DNA from 2 places in the Mesorhizobium sp. M1E.F.Ca.ET.041.01.1.1 genome. Region 1 is predicted to be linked to the other one. Evidence: riboswitches for the same ligand, from Rfam matches in the RefSeq annotation. Region 1 holds a riboswitch; the other holds the start of a gene.

What was found. Region 1 has a riboswitch for S-adenosylmethionine ahead of EOA38_RS13545 (homoserine O-acetyltransferase). Riboswitches for the same ligand answer to the same signal wherever they lie in the genome.
Region 2: another riboswitch for S-adenosylmethionine. It lies ahead of EOA38_RS06865 (O-succinylhomoserine sulfhydrylase); the one in region 1 lies ahead of EOA38_RS13545 (homoserine O-acetyltransferase).

What each region holds. Positions count from the first base shown of each region.
Region 1 is NZ_RZSL01000129.1:7,857-11,258, forward strand. It holds gene EOA38_RS13530 (glycosyltransferase family 2 protein) at 1-7, opposite strand, end outside; gene metW (methionine biosynthesis protein MetW) at 75-689, opposite strand; gene EOA38_RS13545 (homoserine O-acetyltransferase) at 781-1,950, opposite strand; SAM riboswitch at 2,043-2,120, opposite strand; gene EOA38_RS13550 (hypothetical protein) at 2,276-2,530, shown strand; gene EOA38_RS13555 (hypothetical protein) at 2,527-2,958, shown strand; gene hisC (histidinol-phosphate transaminase) at 3,157-3,402, shown strand, end outside.
Region 2 is NZ_RZSL01000048.1:5,677-9,078, reverse strand. It holds gene EOA38_RS06870 (ceramide glucosyltransferase) at 1-282, shown strand, start outside; gene EOA38_RS06865 (O-succinylhomoserine sulfhydrylase) at 321-1,508, opposite strand; SAM riboswitch at 1,582-1,659, opposite strand; gene EOA38_RS06860 (2'-deoxycytidine 5'-triphosphate deaminase) at 1,806-2,900, shown strand; gene EOA38_RS06855 (ABC transporter substrate-binding protein) at 2,993-3,402, shown strand, end outside.

The DNA.
Region 1 (3,402 bases):
CGACCATCGTTGCGCAATCAGTTTGCCTGAGCCATATCGCTATAAGGCTCTGGGCCCCGCCGTCAACGATGAGCCTATCGCCTCAACAAAAACACCGCTTGCTGGCCGAAGAAGTTCCAGAACCACCAGGGCATCGACAGACCGATCTTCTGGCCGTTGGCGTCGAGCGCGGTCGCCTTCTCGACGGTAGCGCCAAGCTCCTCGCACAGATTGACGAAGTCGCGGATGGTGCAGAAGTGGATGTTCGGCGTGTCGTACCAGGAATAGGGCAGGTCCTTGGTGACCGGCATCCGGCCCTTGATCAGCAGCGAGAAGCGCACCCGCCAGTGGCCGAAATTGGGGAAGGAGACGATGGCGCGGTTGCCGATCCGGAGCAGCTCGTCGAGCACCAGCTTTGGATTGCGGGTCGCCTGCAGGGTCTGCGACAGCACGACGAAATCGAAGCCCTTGTCGGGGTAGAATCCGAGATCCTTGTCGGCATCGCCCTGGATGACGCTGAGGCCGCGCGCCACGCATTCATTGACGCCGCGCTGCGACAGTTCCATGCCGCGGCCGTCGACCTGCTTGGTCTCCTGCAACAGCTCCAGAAGCACGCCGTCGCCCGAGCCGACATCGAGGACGCGCGAATTCGGCGGAATGAGATTGCTGACGACGTCGAGATCGACGCGCTGGGCGCGGTTGACGCTCATGGGCACACTTCCGATCTTTGTTTTGATGCATGTCGCTCTCCCAAAACCGCTGCGCACTTTTGGGTGAGATGCATCAGGGATCGCGAGCCGCTCACAGGCTGAGCCCCCTGGCGCGGGCTGCGGAGGCAATGAAGCCGTGGATGGCCGCGAACAGTTCCGGCTCGTCGAGCAGGAAGGCGTCGTGGCCGCGATCGGTCTCGATCTCGACGAAGGAGACGGAGGCGCCGGCAGCATTGAGCGCATGGACGACCGAGCGGCTCTCTCCCGTCGGGAACAGCCAGTCGCTTGTGAAGGACACAAGACAAAAGCGTGTCTTGGTGCCGCCGAAGGCATCGGCCAGGCGCCCGCCATGGTCGGCGGCGAGGTCGAAATAGTCCATCGCGCGGGTCAGATAGAGATAGGAGTTGGCGTCGAAACGATCGACGAAGGTCATGCCCTGATGGCGCAGATAGCTTTCGATCTGGAAATCGGCGTCGAAACCGAAGGTCAGCGCCTCGCGGTCCTGCAGGTTGCGGCCGAATTTGCGATGCAGCGCTGCTTCCGAGAGGTAAGTGATATGCGCCGCCATGCGCGCCACGGCGAGCCCCTTTTCCGGGCGCCTGCCGAAATCGAGATATTTGCCGCCGTGCCAGTCCGGATCGGCCATGACCGCCTGCCGCCCGACCTCGTGGAAGGCGATGTTCTGCGAGGAATGGCGGGCGCCGGTGGCGATCGGCAGCGCCGAGAACACGCGCTCCGAATGGCTGGCGGCCCATTCCAGCACCTGCATGCCGCCCATCGAGCCGCCAAGCACGCAAAACAGCTTCTCGATGCCGAAATGGTCGACCAGCATGAGCTGCGCGCGCACCATGTCGCGGATGGTGATGATCGGCAGGTCGAGGCCATAAGGCCTGCCTGTCGCCGGATCGGTCGAGGCGGGGCCGGTGGAGCCGAGGCAGCCGCCGATGACGTTGGAGCAGATGACGAAAAAACGGTTGGTGTCGATGATCTTGCCGGGACCGATCAGCACCTCCCACCAGCCCGGCTTGCCGGTCACCGGATTGGTGTTGGCGACATGCTGGTCGCCGGTCAGCGCGTGGCAGACGAGGATGGCGTTGGAACGGGCGTCGTTGAGCGTGCCGTAGGTCTGGTAAGCGATCTGGAAGGGCGACAGCACCGTGCCCGCATCGAGCTTCAGCGGCTTGTCGGGGCCGAGCTGCAAAACCGGGCTCGACGGATGGTCGGCCTCGTTGTTGGTCCTTGCAGCGCGCTGAGCGGCCATCCCATTCCCCATCCAGTCCGCATCGACTTCACAGATGCGGTGTCCGGCCGGCAGCGGACAACAAAAAACCGGCTTGCCTTCGCAAAGCCGGTTACAGGTTGCAAACGGCCCTTTAGCGAATTGTTTAACGTGGCTGCAAGCCGACCGGCCAAATCACCACGGAAGTTCATTGCTCTTCTACGTCTGCGGAATACGAACGTCAACGGCAGCGGTATGGCGCGCCAATCTTGCGTAATTTGCGCAGATTACATATAATAGGTTAGCGGCTATCTGCACGATCTATTTCGGTCGCTTGACCGCTCTCTGGCATCAGATGGAGGCAGACATGCCACGCAACACCGCAGTTCCAGCGAGCGATTTCGCCCGAAATTTCGCGAAGTATCAGGACGAAGCCATCGCCAAGAAGGTCATCAACGTGACCAGTCATGGCCGGATTGTCGGGGCGTATCTCTCTGCCGCCGAATTCGAGCACTACGAATTGCTGAAGCGCCGCGAGCGCGAAATCCTGATCGTGGGCGAGTTGGATGAGGACACGATCGCCTCCATCGAGACTGCCGAATATGGCGTGGAGCCGAAGTGACGCTGCCGGTTCCAAGGCCGGGTCTCGTCATTCGCTATAGTTTTCTTTGGAGCACTGAACACGACCGTGGCGATGTCGAAGGTGCTAAGGATCGCCCTTGCGCGATCGTTGTCGCCACGCCCCGTGAGGCGGATGGTCACATCCGCACGATAGTGGCACCGATTACGCATCGCCCGCCATCCGATAGTTCCGCATCGATCGAGATTCCGCCGGCGGTATGTCGGACCCTTGGCCTCGACGGCGGCCGGCATTGGCTGCGCCTTGATGAATTGAACCGTTTCCTTTGGCCCGGCTATGATGTTCGACAGCGTTCCGATGGCAGCTATGCCTATGGAATGCTACCGCCGGCTTTGTTCGACCAACTGCGCCGTGGAATCCTGCAACTCCAGCAGGCGCGCAAAGCCCGGGTTGTCAGCCGCGACGATTGACGCCGGTACTTGGCTAAAAGCGCATCGCGCTGAAACGGATACACGCGCTACGCTTTAAGCCTTTGTTTTTGATGCATGTCGTTGTCTCAGAACCGCTGCACACTTTTGGGCGACATGCGGCAGACCTCTCGACATTGCCAGTCACGGCCTGTATTCCCGCTGCGGCCCAGAATAAGGCCTTCTCGACGGATTTGTGACATGAAGCAGGATCAGCCACGTCCGACGCCCCGCGCGGGTATCATGGACATCGAGGCCTATGTGCCGGGAAAGAGCACCGCGCCCGCCGGCGTGACGAAGGTCTACAAGCTGTCGTCCAACGAGAATCCGCTCGGGCCCTCGCCGAAGGCGATCGAGGCCGCGCGCGAGGTGGCGGCGAAGCTCGACGTCTATCCCGACGGCTCCGCCCGCCGGCTGCGCGAGGCGATCGCCGAGGTGCATGGCCTC
Region 2 (3,402 bases), on a different contig from region 1:
GTTGTGCCGCTGATTTTCGCGCTGGTCGCGGCGGCAAGCGCCGGTGTCAGCCTCCCCACCGCGGCGCTTTGCGTGCTGGCGATCGCCTATGTGCCGGAATGCCTGCTCGCCTGGTCCAAGGGCTGGTACCTGTCGCCGCGCAGCGTCACTGCGATGATCGTGCGCGACTTGATGCTTCCCGCCATCTGGGCGCGCGGCTGGCTGGGCGGCGCGGTCGAGTGGCGCGGCAACGCCATGACCATCCGCACCAAGGCGATGACCGAGTTGGAGGAGATCGCCTGAGCCGCGCCCAGGCGATCTCGTTATCAGCCTGCAATCCGCTACTTTGCCGCTTTCAGCGCCTGTTCGACGTCGGCCAGCAGATCGTCCGTATCCTCGAGGCCAACCGACAGCCTGAGCGTGCCAGGCCCGATGCCGAGTTCGGCGCGCGCCTCGTCGCTCAGGTTCTTGTGCGTCGTCGTCGCCGGATGGGTGATGAGGCTCTTGGCGTCGCCGAGATTATTGGAGATCAGCACGATGTCGAGCGCGTTCTGGAACGCGAAGGCCGCCTGCTTGCCGCCCTTGACGTCGAGACAGATCAGCGTCGAGCCGCCCGACATCTGCTTTTTGACGATATCGGCCTGCGGATGGTCGGCCCGTCCCGGATAGATGACGCGGGCGATCTCCGGCCGGCCGGCCAGGAAATCGGCGATCTTGCCGGCGCTCTCGGTCTGCTGGCGCACACGCAGCGGCAGCGTCTCCAGGCCCTTGAGCAGCGTCCAGGCGTTGAAGGGCGACAGGCTCGGGCCGGTGTGGCGGAAATAGTCGTGCAGGTTCTCGTCGATCCACTTCTTGTCCGACAGGATGACGCCGCCCAGACAACGGCCCTGTCCGTCGATATGCTTGGTCGCCGAGTAGACGACGATGTGAGCGCCGAGCTGCAAGGGCTTCTGCTGCAGCGGCGTGGCAAAGACATTGTCGACGACCAGCCGCGCGCCGATCGAATTGGCTAAAGCGGCGACCGCGGCTATGTCGACCACCTCCAGCGTCGGGTTGGTCGGGCTTTCCAGGAAGAACAGCTTGGTGTTCGGCCTGACCGCCTTTTCCCAATTGGCGATGTCGGTGCCGTCGACCAGCGTCGCTTCGATGCCGTATCTGGGCGCCAGCGTCTCGACCACCCAGCGGCAGGAGCCGAACAGCGCGCGGGCCGCCACGATGTGGTCGCCGGCCTTGACGCTGCACAGCAGCGCCGCGCTGACCGCCGCCATGCCGGAGGCGGTGGCGCGGGCGTCTTCCGCGCCTTCCAGCGCGCACATGCGCTTCTCGAACATGTCGACCGTCGGGTTGGCGTAGCGCGAATAGATGAAGCCGGGCTCCTCGCCCTTGAAACGGGCTTCGGCCGCCTGGGCCGTTTCATAGACATAGCCCTGGGTGAGATACATCGCCTCGGCGGTCTCGCCGAAGCCGGAACGCAGCGTCCCGCCATGCACGAGTGCCGTCTGAGGTTTCCAATCGCGCGTTTTGCTCATCGCCCTAATTCCACTCGCAAAGAACAGTCCAAACACAAAAAAACCGGCCGCGATGTCGCAACCGGTCCATACGGCCTTGCGGCCAACGGTCCTTTAGCGACTTGTTTAACGTGGCTGCAAGCCGACCGGCCAAATCACCACGGGATAACGACCCTTTAGACCCGCGCCGCGCTTGCGTCAATTGCCGGCTTGATTAAGAGGTTTGTACCAGGCAGATACCGCAGACCGTTTGCGGTTTTGCGGCAAGAGCCTGCAAAAGAACCACGCACTTGCCCGGCCTTCGATCGGAGCCAGACCTTGCGGCAGACAGGCATTCTTCCGGACCAGGACATCGCGGCGCTGTTCCAATCGGGTGCGCTGAAGTCGCCGCGCGCGCTCGACACCAACCAGATCCAGCCTGCCAGCCTCGATCTCAGGCTGGGCGACACGGCCTTCCGCGTGCGCGCCTCCTTCCTGCCCGGCCCCGATCATCTGGTGGCCGACAAGCTCGACCGGCTGAAGCTGCATGAGTTCAGCCTCGCAGAGGGCGCGGTGCTGGAAACAGGCTGCGTCTACATCGTGCCGCTGCTCGAAAGCCTGGCGCTGCCGGCGCAAGTGTCGGCTTCGGCCAACCCGAAGAGCTCGACCGGACGGCTGGACATTTTCACGCGCGTCATGACCGACCGCGGCCATGAGTTCGACAAGATCGCCGCCGGTTACCATGGCCCGCTCTATCTCGAGGTCAGCCCGCGCACTTTCCCGATCGTCGTGCGCGCCGGCTCGCGCCTGTCGCAGATCCGCTTCCGCATCGGCAACGCGGTGCTGTCGGAGAAAGAACTGCGCGAGCTTCACCGGGCCGAGATGCTGGTCGCCACCGATCCGCCCAACATTTCCGGCGGCGGCATCGCGCTTTCCATCGACCTCGACGGCGACAAGGACGGTCTGGTCGGCTATCGCGGCAAGCATCACACCGGCCTCGTCGATGTCGACAAGCGCGCCGCGCAGGACGTCGTCGATTTCTGGGAGCCGATCTACAAGAGCGGCGCCGGCGAGCTGGTCCTCGATCCGGACGAGTTCTACATCCTGGTCAGCCGAGAAGCGGTGCATGTGCCGCCGCTCTATGCCGCCGAGATGACGCCTTTCGATCCGCTGGTCGGCGAGTTCCGCGTCCACTATGCCGGCTTCTTCGACCCGGGCTTCGGCCATTCCGCCGCCGGCGGCAGCGGCAGCCGCGCGGTGCTCGAAGTGCGCAGCCACGAGGTGCCGTTCATCCTCGATCACGGCCAGATCGTCGGGCGCCTGGTCTACGAGCACATGCTGAAGCGGCCGCGGGCGCTCTACGGCAGCGATCTCGGCTCCAATTATCAGGCGCAAGGCCTGAAGCTCTCCAAGCATTTCCGCGCGGCGCGCTGATCCGCGCTGCAATCAGACTGTGCTTGCTCAGCCTCGCGCGCCATGCTTGGCTGCGCTTCACCGGCTCCAGAACTGACTGAGGGAGAACGAAAATGCAGATATCCAGATGGATCGTATCGGCTGCGGCGGCCGCCGTGCTGGCGCTTGGCGCCGGTTCCGCGATCGCGGCGGAAAAGATCAAGATCGGCACCGAAGGCGCCTATCCGCCGTTCAACACCATCACGCCGGACGGCAAGGTCGAGGGCTTCGACATCGACATCGCCAACGCGCTCTGCGCGCAGATGAAGGTCGAATGCGAGATCGTCACCCAGGACTGGGACGGCATCATTCCGGCGCTGCAGGCCAAGAAGTTCGACGCCATCATCGCCTCGATGAGCATCACCGAGGAGCGCAAGAAGCAGGTCGCCTTCACCCACAAATACTACACGACGCCGCTGGCGCTTGTGGCCCCGAAGGACAGCCCTCTCACCTCCACCGATCCGGCCGCATTGGCCGGCAAGAC